3 regions of the Paenibacillus sp. FSL W8-0426 genome follow, and region 2 is predicted to be linked to each of the others. Evidence: riboswitches for the same ligand, from Rfam matches in the RefSeq annotation. Region 2 holds a riboswitch; each other region holds the start of a gene.
What was found. A riboswitch is a leader RNA that binds a small molecule or an ion and turns the genes downstream of it on or off. The one in region 2 is predicted to bind thiamine pyrophosphate.
Positions count from the first base shown of each region.

Region 1 (3,543 bases), 3.1 Mb from region 2:
TGAATGAAGATTACTGAGCTGTCCATCGTTTTTGTGCTTGTCTTTTTTCCGTTTTTTTGGATCGTGTCGCAGAGCAGTCGGGAACTCCAAGAGGCCCAGATCCTCAGCAATAGATACGAGACAGCGCTGAGGACTGCCGTCATGGACGCTGGCATGGTCATGCACCAGAACGAAAAGCAAAGTGGAGAAGCGGGCTACGGTTCATCAAAGTTTGTGAACGCTGATAAAGATTTGGCGCTGGAGACGTTTACGCAAACGATGGCTCTTAATTTGGGGATTCAGGACGATCCGCCAGCGATTCGCTCCTTGTTCGATTATATCCCGGCTATCGTTGTTCTGGACTACGACGGTTACTACATGTATGCCAATGAGACGGAAATGATGGGGGAGTCCGAAAACTCTTTTCGTCACGTGTGGAGCCCAAAGAAACCCTATACCTATGCAGACGAAGACGGAAACAGCATCAATTTCACGTTGGATAGTTATGTCTACGCCTATGATGCCGAAAAGCAAATGTGGCTTGAAGGCTTTCGGAACGAACTCATCGCGTCGACACGGATCCCGTTGCTGAGAGATGATCAACATTTTGAACATGTGCGCAGAAGCCGGATTGTCAGTGCCGTTCAGGAGGATTTGGCCGAGGTCATCAATCGTCACAACGAATTTGCCAGAAGAAATGGCATCTCATACACGTTTACTCTGCCGCTCATCTCCCAGGAAGACTGGTACAACTCTATAAATGACACAGGGATCATTGCTTTCATTCAGGGTATTCCGAGCGGAGGCCGAAAAATCAACAACTTTGCCATCGGAGGCGGCCGGCTTGTTAAGAGGGCGGCCGTGATCGGCGGTGTGGATCCTGACAGCGGCATCAAATATTATTATCCGGCCACATGCTCGAACGGATACAGGCCGGAGGAAGTTTTTACGGATGCCCAGGAGGCAGCGGCTCGAGGCTATTTTGAGCAAAATTGTTATATCAATCGCTAGTATCCTCCGACGAAAAGGCACTGGATAGTGCGATATTTTCAGCTGCGTAGTCTAACCTAAAAAAGCGCTGATCTTCCTGATTTTTGGCAGTGCACGCAAAAATGATCGATGACAAAACAGGATGCCTATGGTAATATAGGCTACAACTTCATAAGAGCACTAGGGGTGCCGCGCGATGCGGCTGAGATGGAATAATTCGATTCCGGACCCTTTGTACCTGATCTGGATCATACCAGCGTAGGGAAGTGGCACGTTTTTCGTCATGACAAGGAAGGCTGTATTTCAGCCGTCGCTTGGATTGCAATGCGATTATCGGCAATGCTCGTTCCATGCATAAACGCGTGAGAATAATGCCCATTGGTTTCGCATTTGCCTTGCATTGCACGAAAGATACGAATAAGTCGCCACTCCCCTGCGGGAGTGGTTTTTTGTGTTCTTTCAGCGAAAGGCAGGTGAACCGAGTTATGGTTGCTTCGCAAACTCAATCAGTACCTTCATCATTGGAGCTCCATGTCATTTCAAACGGAACGGGGGACCTTGATGTTTTTCTTGAAAAGGCGATCCGGGTGACCCCTTGGGTGGATTACATTCATATTCGGGAAAAACATCTTGCGATCAACCAAAGATTGCATTGGGCCGAACGAATGCAAGAAGCGGGTATCCCGGCTTCGCAAATTGTCGTTAATGGCATTCCTGATCGAATGGATGGTTTTTCTGTTCCTAAGTTGTGCGGCGTGCACAGGGGGGAATCGGATTTCAAACAGTATGGCACAACCATCCGGATGGACAACAAGCATGAACCGATCCGTCTGGGCGTTTCCGTGCATTCCTTGGAAGGGGCGAAATCCGCTGAGCGCCAAGGCGCAGATTATGTTATTTTTGGGCACGTTTTTGCTACCAACAGCAAAATTGGCGCTGCGCCAAGAGGCATACCTGCATTGAAAGCGATATGCAGCTCCCTTTGCATTCCCGTCATTGCGATCGGCGGAATTCGCCTTGATGCCGTGGATGCGATTTACGCAGCCGGGGCAAGCGGGATTGCGGTCATGTCCGCCATATGGGAGAACAGTAAACCTGAGCAAGCAGCCGCTGCATTCAAACAGGCTATGTCCGGTGTACGGCCCATGAATGACGCCATTGAACGAAGATGAAGGAGGGGCAATCGTTGTTTGATGATCGCATTAGCTTAGACGGTAGTTCGGGGTTCGACATTCTCGACAAAAAAGAGAATCCACGTTCGCGAAAGGACATGTCTGCCGAAACGATCGTGATCGGAGGGGGTGTCATCGGTTGTTCCATTGCTTATGAATTGGCAGCCCGCGGGCAGGAAGTAATGCTCCTGGAACGAGCCCGAATGGGTGGAGGGACGTCATCGGCGGCGGCCGGCATGCTGGCTGCCGACAGTGAGCACTTTCATCATGCGGCCATGGCGGAGCTTGCCCGGCGCAGCCGTGAACGGGTTCACCGGCAGAGGGAGCATATTCAAGCGATGAGCGGAATTGACATTGGCTTGCGGCAGGCCGGGTTCATTACGCCTTTTCGAAGCGGACAAAAGGCAGGACTATATGCAGCCGCATATGAAACAGATTCGAATGCATGCACGTATTGGGATCGGCAGGAACTGCAGCGTCAAGCACCCTGGCTAAGCCGGGATACGTATGGCGGGTTGTACAGGCAAGCTGAAAGCGAAGTGCTGCCGTTAAACCTTGTCACAGCTTATGCCAAGTCCGCTCAAGCATACGGGGCTCGAATCATGGAAGGCATTCAGAATGTAACGCTGCAAACCGGGGCAGGGCGCATACAAGGGGTTCAAACCTCCATTGGCATGTTGACATGTAAAAATGTCATAGTCGCGGCCGGGCTGCAAGGAGTAGAGTTGATGGAAAGCGTAGGGTTGAACATGCCTGTCGTGCCGGTAAAGGGAGAAATGGTTGCTGTCCGGTTTTCGCATCATGACGCTGCACGGGGAAATATACCGGACAGGACCGTTTATGCGGAAGATGTTTATATCGTTCCAAAAGCGAATGGAGAAGTGTGGTTGGGTGCAACAAGCTTGGCGGGAGCTTCGGATTTGCATGTGACCCCTGGAGGAATCCAGAAACTGATCTCCGCCGCGGCAGCATGGGTTCCCGCCGTTGCGCACGCCCGATTCGAGCGAGCCTGGGCCGGCGTGAGACCATCGACTCCGGATGGTTTGCCGTATTTGGGGGAAAGCGAACAATATTCGGGATTGTATGCCGCTTTCGGACATTATCGGAACGGTATTTTGCTCAGCGCTATCACAGGCAGTGTGTTGGCGGATTTGATCGAGGGGAAATCGGCCGGTGAACTCGGGATTGCTGCTTTCAATCCGGAGCGCTTAAGCGGAAAGGGGATGATGCATTGAATATTATCGTCAACGGACAATCGATGGAGATTGAAGACCAGTTGAATCGTGTGGACAAATTGTTGCTCTCTTTCAATCTTCAGGTGAAAACCGTCGTTGTTGAACTGAATCGGCAAATTTTAACGCGAGAGCTTCATGAGACGACGCCGCTGAAAAACGGAGACCGA
Region 1 is NZ_CP150203.1:4,065,729-4,069,271, reverse strand. Features, by position in the region: gene MKY59_RS18115 (hypothetical protein) at 1-17, shown strand, start outside; gene MKY59_RS18110 (hypothetical protein) at 4-990, shown strand; TPP riboswitch at 1,142-1,251, shown strand; gene MKY59_RS18105 (thiamine phosphate synthase) at 1,455-2,141, shown strand; gene thiO (glycine oxidase ThiO) at 2,156-3,376, shown strand; gene thiS (sulfur carrier protein ThiS) at 3,373-3,543, shown strand, end outside.
Region 1: another riboswitch for thiamine pyrophosphate. It lies ahead of MKY59_RS18105 (thiamine phosphate synthase); the one in region 2 lies ahead of MKY59_RS04310 (ECF transporter S component).

Region 2 (3,543 bases):
ACGTGCATGAACGTTCCTTCTCGGAGATTGTGGAAGGCGAGCGCGCCAACAATCTGTTCTATGGTTTTTCGAGACGCGAAGCGGTGGAGGAGCTTTGCCGCAAATGCGGATACCGCCAGCGGTTCGGTGCGTAGGATTGGATTTTGAATAAAAAGACGGGGACGGCTTGATTTCAAGTCGGCCCTTGTTGTCTTTCATCTGAAGGAAAATAAGGTAATTCCAGCACACCGAGAGTTAACAACGGCAGATGCGATGTTCGGAACGGGTACGGATAGGTCTCATTTTCTCAGAGCTGGCGTGAATGTCGGAGAGATGTGAACTACGGATTATTCTTGGAACGTTCCTTTCCTGATAGGATGAGGTTGCGGCCAGGACAAGCGGAGCTGTGCATCTGCGAGGCTTGCCGACAAACCGCCCGTAATGGGAAAATCCGATCGCCAAGGAGGAATTCATGATGAAAAAAATGTTGACCGTACTTTTGTCCGCCGGTTTGGCTGCCTCATTGTTTGCTGTGATTCCCGCAGCGGCAGCGCCCGAAATCGTCAAAACGACGATTATCGTCAAAAAAGGCGAAACGTACGACGGCAAGGGGAAAAGCGTGGCTGCCGATCCGAACACGTTGGGAGACGGAAGCCAGGCTGAGAACCAGAAGCCCATTTTCAGGCTTGAAGCAGGCGCAACCTTGAAAAACGTAGTCATTGAAGCTCCTGCTGCCGACGGCGTTCATTGTTATGGCAGCTGCAATATCGAAAACGTGACCTGGAAGGATGTCGGCGAGGACGCCCTAACCTTGAAATCCTCCGGCACCGTTAACATAACGGGCGGAGCGGCGTATAAGGCGTACGACAAAGTATTTCAGATGAATGCCTCGGGAACGATCAACATCAAAAATTTCAGGGCAGACGACATCGGCAAACTGGTGCGCCAAAACGGAGGCACCTCTTATCAGGTTACGATGAGTGTGGACAACTCCAACATCTCCAACGTCAAGGATTCGATTCTGCGCACGGACAGCAGCTCGACCGTCGGCAAAATCACCAATACGCGGTATTCCAAGGTGCCTACGCTCTTCAAAGGGTTCGCCTCCGGCAAAACGAGCCAATCGGGCAATACGCAATACTGAATCATCAGCGACGCGATTGCCAGAGAGTCATCTCTAATGTTCAAGAGTCTTGCCTGACCTTTGCGCCAACGATCGCGGATTCTACCGAAGGCATTCCTGTGATGGGGATGCCTTCACTATCGCTCGTGCATAAAAGGGAATGATTCGGGATTGCCACAAATACCCTTCTGTTGTACAGTATAACCATTGAAATAACGAAAGCCGGGAGCTCAATGAAGTTGGGCTGAGAGGGTGGCCTTGTGCCGCTGACCGTATCTGATCTGGGTAATGCCAGCGTAGAGAACCATTCGATCCATGATGGGGAAAATAAACACGCAATTCGTGCACACAACGTCTCATGAATTCGGCAGCATATCCTTTGCCTTATTCCTGAATGGGATAAGTGTGGGTTGTCCTGTTTATGTGCCATTTTCCGCCCATGTTTCGTCAACTGTACGCATGGCCTGCCCGATATCGGGGAGGCTTTTTTGTTATTTTCAAACTACTGATGATAAGAGAAGGGGAGTAGAGAAAATGGTAAATGCGGGGAGCAGCAGCAAATTAAGATTAACGGATATTTTGGTCACGATCGTGATTGCGGTTGTATTCGGGGTGATCTACAAAATATGGGGACCGACCTATGATCTGATGAAACCGTTCGGCGTGCATGCCGAGCAGATGATCTACGGCATGTGGTTCATGGCGGGAACGTTTGCCTTTCTCGTCATTCGCAAGCCGGGCGTTGCCATTCTGGCCGAGGTTGCGGCCTCCACGGTCAGCGCTTTCCTCGGCAGCGAATGGGGCATGTCCACGCTTGTATACGGGCTGCTGCAAGGGCTGGGCGCGGAAATTTTCTTTGCGGCATTCCTGTATCGGAAAACGAATTTGCCCGTGACCTGCCTGGCCGCCATCGGGGCAGGACTTGCTTCGCTCATACTGGATTACCAATACGGGTACATCGAGTCCCTCTCGACTTGGAACTACACCCTGTTTATCGGGTTCCGCCTGATCGGCAGCGCCGTGATCGCAGGCGTATTTGCCTATTATTTGGCGAAGGCACTGGAGCTGACCGGCGTGACCCGTACGTTAAGACCTGCATCGAAGCAGGATTACGAGGCATTGGATTAAATGCACAGGCAAGAATGCGTGCGGGAAACCGGGCTAGCAGCGGGCATCGTGAACTTGAGATGCAAATTCCCCGGGGAACAAGGCCTGTTGTTTCAAGGGCTCTCTTTATCGGTGAGCCAAGGAGAGAAGGTGCTGCTGCTGGGAGCAAGCGGATCGGGAAAATCCACGTTGCTGCAAATATTGAGCGGAATCATTCCGCATGCGGTGGAGATGCCCATGAAGTGTGACGACATTCTGGTGCCAAAGCGGGCAGGCATCGTGTTCCAGGACCCGGATGCCCAGTTCTGCATGTCGCATACGGATGAGGAGATTGCATTCGTGCTGGAGAACCGGAACGTTCCTCGGGAGCAAATGGCAGCGCGGATCGGCCTTGCTTTGCAGCAGGTCGGGCTGGCCTTCGAGGGCCATCGTGCTCCGATCCAATCCCTGTCCCAGGGCATGAAGCAGCGGCTGGCCATTGCTTCGATTCTTGCGCTGGAACCGGACGTATTGTTCATGGACGAACCGACGGCGCTGTTGGACGGGGAAGGCACGTCGCAGGTCTGGGATACGGTGAAACGGATCGCCCATAACAAAACCTTGATCATCGTGGAACACAAAATCGACGAAATCGTGGACTGGGTCGATCGGATCGTCGTGCTGTCCCCCGAAGGGCAGATCGCCGCGGACGGTCCGGCAGCGCAAATATTTGCGGAGCAGCGGGATCTGCTCAGGTCATATGGCATTTGGTACCCGGGCGTATGGGAGGAACAGGGACAGCAGGCAGGGAGCGCGGCAGGGCCTGAACCTGCCGTGCGGCAACGACTTCACGAGGAACCTGTACTGGAGCTGCGCGACGTCATCGGATGGCGGGGCAGCACCGAGGTGATCCGGGTCAACAAGCTGGAAGTCCGCCCCGGCGATTGGATCGGCGTCGTTGGAGCCAACGGTGCCGGCAAAAGTTCGTTGCTGCTGTCCATGATGCATATTCTGAAAACGACGGGGGACTATCGCGTGATGGGGAAACCCGCCGGCACGACGCAGCAGCTGGCGGAACGGATGGCCTTTGTGTTTCAGAACCCGGAATTCCAGTTCGTGACGAACTCGGTTGTGGACGAAGTGGAATTTTCGCTGCTCGGTACCGCAATGTCACCTGCAGAGAGGCAAGCAAATACGCTGGGCATGCTGGAGGAATTCGGGCTTGCGGCATTGGCAGACCGCCATCCGTATCAATTGTCCATGGGGCAGAAACGGCGGCTGAGCGTAGCTTCTGCCCTCATACGCGGCCAGCGCATCCTGCTGCTGGATGAGCCGACGTTTGGGCAGGATGCCCG
Region 2 is NZ_CP150203.1:940,438-943,980, forward strand. Features, by position in the region: gene MKY59_RS04300 (radical SAM/SPASM domain-containing protein) at 1-134, shown strand, start outside; gene MKY59_RS04305 (pectate lyase) at 455-1,123, shown strand; TPP riboswitch at 1,315-1,424, shown strand; gene MKY59_RS04310 (ECF transporter S component) at 1,637-2,230, shown strand; gene MKY59_RS04315 (ABC transporter ATP-binding protein) at 2,231-3,543, shown strand, end outside.

Region 3 (3,543 bases), 470 kb from region 2:
GGCTCAGCGCCACGATGATCATGATGGCAACGAATAATCGATCTGTCCGGTAAGCGGACTTCTGCAGCATCATGTAATAACCGATGCCCTTGTCGGCGCCGATCCATTCTGCGATGATGGCGCCCATAACGCTGTACGTGGCGGCAATCTTCACGCCGGAGAAGATGGAGGGCAGCGCATGCGGCAGCTCCAGCTTCCAGAAGATGTGGCGGCGCGATGCACCGGCCATGCGCATGTAATTCATCATGGCTGCATCCGTGCGCGTTAACCCGTCCATGGCCGCTACGGCGACCGGGAAGAAACAGACGAGAACGATCGTGATCAGCTTGGGCAGCAGCCCGAAGCCGAACCAGATCAGCAGGAGCGGAGCCAGCGCGATGGTGGGTATGTTTTGACTTAAAATAAGCAAAGGGTATAACGCCTGTTTGAGCAAAGGAATAAGATGCAGCACCATCGCGATCAGCAATCCGACGGCCGTGCCGGCAGCGAAGCCGATCAGGGTAAGCTGGATGGTAGCCCAAGCATGCATGCCGAGGCGATCGGCTTGAGATGCCGCTTCGCGGGCGATGTCCGAGGGTGCGGGAAGCATCCACTTTTCAATATGGAACAGGGATACGGCTCCCTGCCATAACGCGATAAAGAGAATAACCGCCACGAAGGGCGGCCATACGCTTTTCCAGTATGAATTCATTAGCGATATTTCTCCGTGAGGGCATCCATGCTGAACCCGTCAGGGCTATGGGCAATTTTGATCTGGGAAATGATGCTTGGGCTGCCGGCCTCCACGAGTGCTTCGTGCATTTTGCGCACGATCTGCAGCAGCTCCTCAAGTTCGCCTTCCATGGTCGTTTCCAGCGGGTTTACTTGATATTTGACGCCGGATTGTTGAATGACTTCGATCGCGCGATCGACGTAAGGATAAGAGTTTTCGCCGTTCGGCGTTTTGGGAATCACTTGTATGCTAAGCAGTGTGCTGGCCATGTCCATTCACGGCTCCTTCCGATTTCGTTATATAGTTCTCGTTATTGTGGTAAAAATTCGTTCGTATACGCTTTGGAAACGTCGACTTGCTGGTCGAGCAGTTTTTTGCTGAACATCCAGTCCGCGTAATTTTGCCAAACTTCCTGTTTCTGTTCGCCCCAACGTGCGGCATCGTCCTGATATTTAGGGCTGAGCCACTTCTGGCTGGCGAGTACTAAATCCTTGTCGAGGTCCGGAACGGCCTTCAGCAAAATGTTGGCAGCCTCCTCCGGGTGATCGATCGCATATTGATATCCTTCGGATGTCGCTTTCATGAACGCTTTAACCAGCTCCGGATCATTCTGAATCGTCGTTTCGTTGGTTACGAGCACAGGCGTGTAATAGTCGAGCGCTTCGGAGTAATCCTTGACGTACAGCATGTCGATCGGTTCATTCCGCAGCTTGGCTTCAATCCCGGTCCACGCATAGAAGATCCAGGCAAAGTCGATGTCGCGTTTCACGGCAGTGAAGAAATCGGCATCGCCCATATTGATGTTTTTCACCTTGGAGACGTCGGCGCCTTCGCCTTCCATAATCGATTGCATGACGGCTTCTTCTACCGGAGAGCCCCAGCCTCCATACGATTTGCCTTCAAAGTCTTTGGGCGATTTGATGTTCCGGTCCACCGGAGCGGCAAAGCCGGACGTGTTGTGCTGAATGACCGCGGCGATGGATACGAGCGGTACGTTTTGCGTGCGTGCTTGAGTTACGCTCTCCTGGTAACTGACGCCAAAAGGGACCTCGTTCGAGGCTACCATCGTGTCCGCTCCGCCTGCGCCAGGCTGCACGATTTCGACGTTAAGTCCCTCGGCTTTGTAAAAGCCCTGATCCACCGCAGCGTACAGGCCGGTATGGTTCGTATTCGGCGTCCAATCGAGCACCACCTTAACGTCTTTCAGTGCGGCATTGCCGCCTTCGCTTGCCTTTTCCGTGCTGCTGCCGTTCTCGCCGGCAGGTGCCGCTTCCTTGCCGCCGCATGCGGCAACGGTTACGAGGGTGATGCACAGGAGCATCAGGCCCATCATTTTGCGCCATTTCATTTCTTTTTCTCTCCTTCATATTGTCCGGCCATCGGCACGGGTACTCCTTGGCTTCATGTCCACAACATCTGATTAAGAATGCCATATCAGGGGAATTGCATCGCGGTCCACACGTTCTGATATTAACAAAAAAGCGCCCCGTTATTCGGGACGCATGCAGGCGTTAGAGAATGGCCACCAGCCTTGGGGCTGTGCCTTGGTCAATATACTCCGATTCCTACGCTGGCATGATCCAGATCAGGTCTAAGGGTCAGTATCTTATGGGATACACTCTCAGCCGGCCAATTCCGACACCCCTGGGAAGCTATGAAGTTACGGGCGTTGCTATCACAGTAATTATAGGCAAGAGTCCGGATTGTGTCCAGTAAGGAATTGGAGGGACGACCGGGATTACCGTTGGAAAAATTCAATCCATTCTTTTTCAGGTCCATAGATGAAGAAATAACGATATCCGTTCGGCAAGGTTACAATCTCCCCATCGATGAACTCTGCATCCGTTGCCTGAATGCGTCGGTATTCCGCTTCGATGTCCTCCACATGGATGGCAAAGTGGTGCACCGTTCCTTCGGATGGCAGCTTGTCGCTATACCCCTGAATCAGCTCGATCTCGGTCTCGTCGCTCCCGTTAAAACCGAGAAATGCCAGCTGAATGACACCGTTGGTGTGAGTCAACCGTCCCTTCAGTTCCAGACCGACAATCTCGGTATAGAAGCGGAGCGTTGTTTCCAGATCGCGAACGGAGATTCCGACGTGGTCGACGCGTTTTTGAAAAGCCATATGAACATACCTCCCGGGGCAGATAATTCGCCATTAGCATTTTAGAAATAGAATAGATGTGAAAACCCAAGCTGTCAAGTTGGAATTAGAGCGGCAATTGAACGCGCTTACGTAAAAAATAAAGATTTAAATTTTAAAAGTTCACAATTTGTTCACTTATGAAGGGCATAACGTGATCACTATAATGATCAAATGAACAGAAAGGATGAGTGCATTGCCAACAACGAAAAGAGAACAAGTGGTGTTCGGATTAATGATGTGCTTCGGCATGGTCACGATCATGCTGTTGTTTAATCTGTATAACAGCGGAATGATCGGGAAATTGTCTTTGATGGAGATTCTGCTGCAGTTTGTGATCTGTTTTGTGGTCGCTTTTGCGGTTGAATCGATATTGGTAGGTCCTGTGGCGAAAAAAGTAGCGTTTTCCCTGCCGTTCGACAAGTCGAACAAATTGGTGGCCGTGTTGACGCTCTCGTTTTTTATGGTGGTCGGCATGGTGTTGGTCATGTCTTTCTATGGTGTAATGACATCCTACCTCACCAATGGACTTGGAGGTCGTTCCATCCTGCGAAGCTATGGTTCGGCGATCGGCCATAACTTCTTGCTGGCACTTCCGGCACAGCTTCTGGTGGTGGGGCCGATCGTTCGGGCTGTATTTGGCAATGTGGTGGACAGAAGCAAAGTCAGCGCTTGACCGATCTGTCTT
Region 3 is NZ_CP150203.1:469,804-473,346, forward strand. Features, by position in the region: gene MKY59_RS02235 (ABC transporter permease) at 1-691, opposite strand, end outside; gene MKY59_RS02240 (MTH1187 family thiamine-binding protein) at 691-981, opposite strand; gene MKY59_RS02245 (ABC transporter substrate-binding protein) at 1,023-2,060, opposite strand; TPP riboswitch at 2,257-2,368, opposite strand; gene MKY59_RS02250 (VOC family protein) at 2,451-2,837, opposite strand; gene MKY59_RS02255 (hypothetical protein) at 3,052-3,531, shown strand.
Region 3: another riboswitch for thiamine pyrophosphate. It lies ahead of MKY59_RS02245 (ABC transporter substrate-binding protein); the one in region 2 lies ahead of MKY59_RS04310 (ECF transporter S component).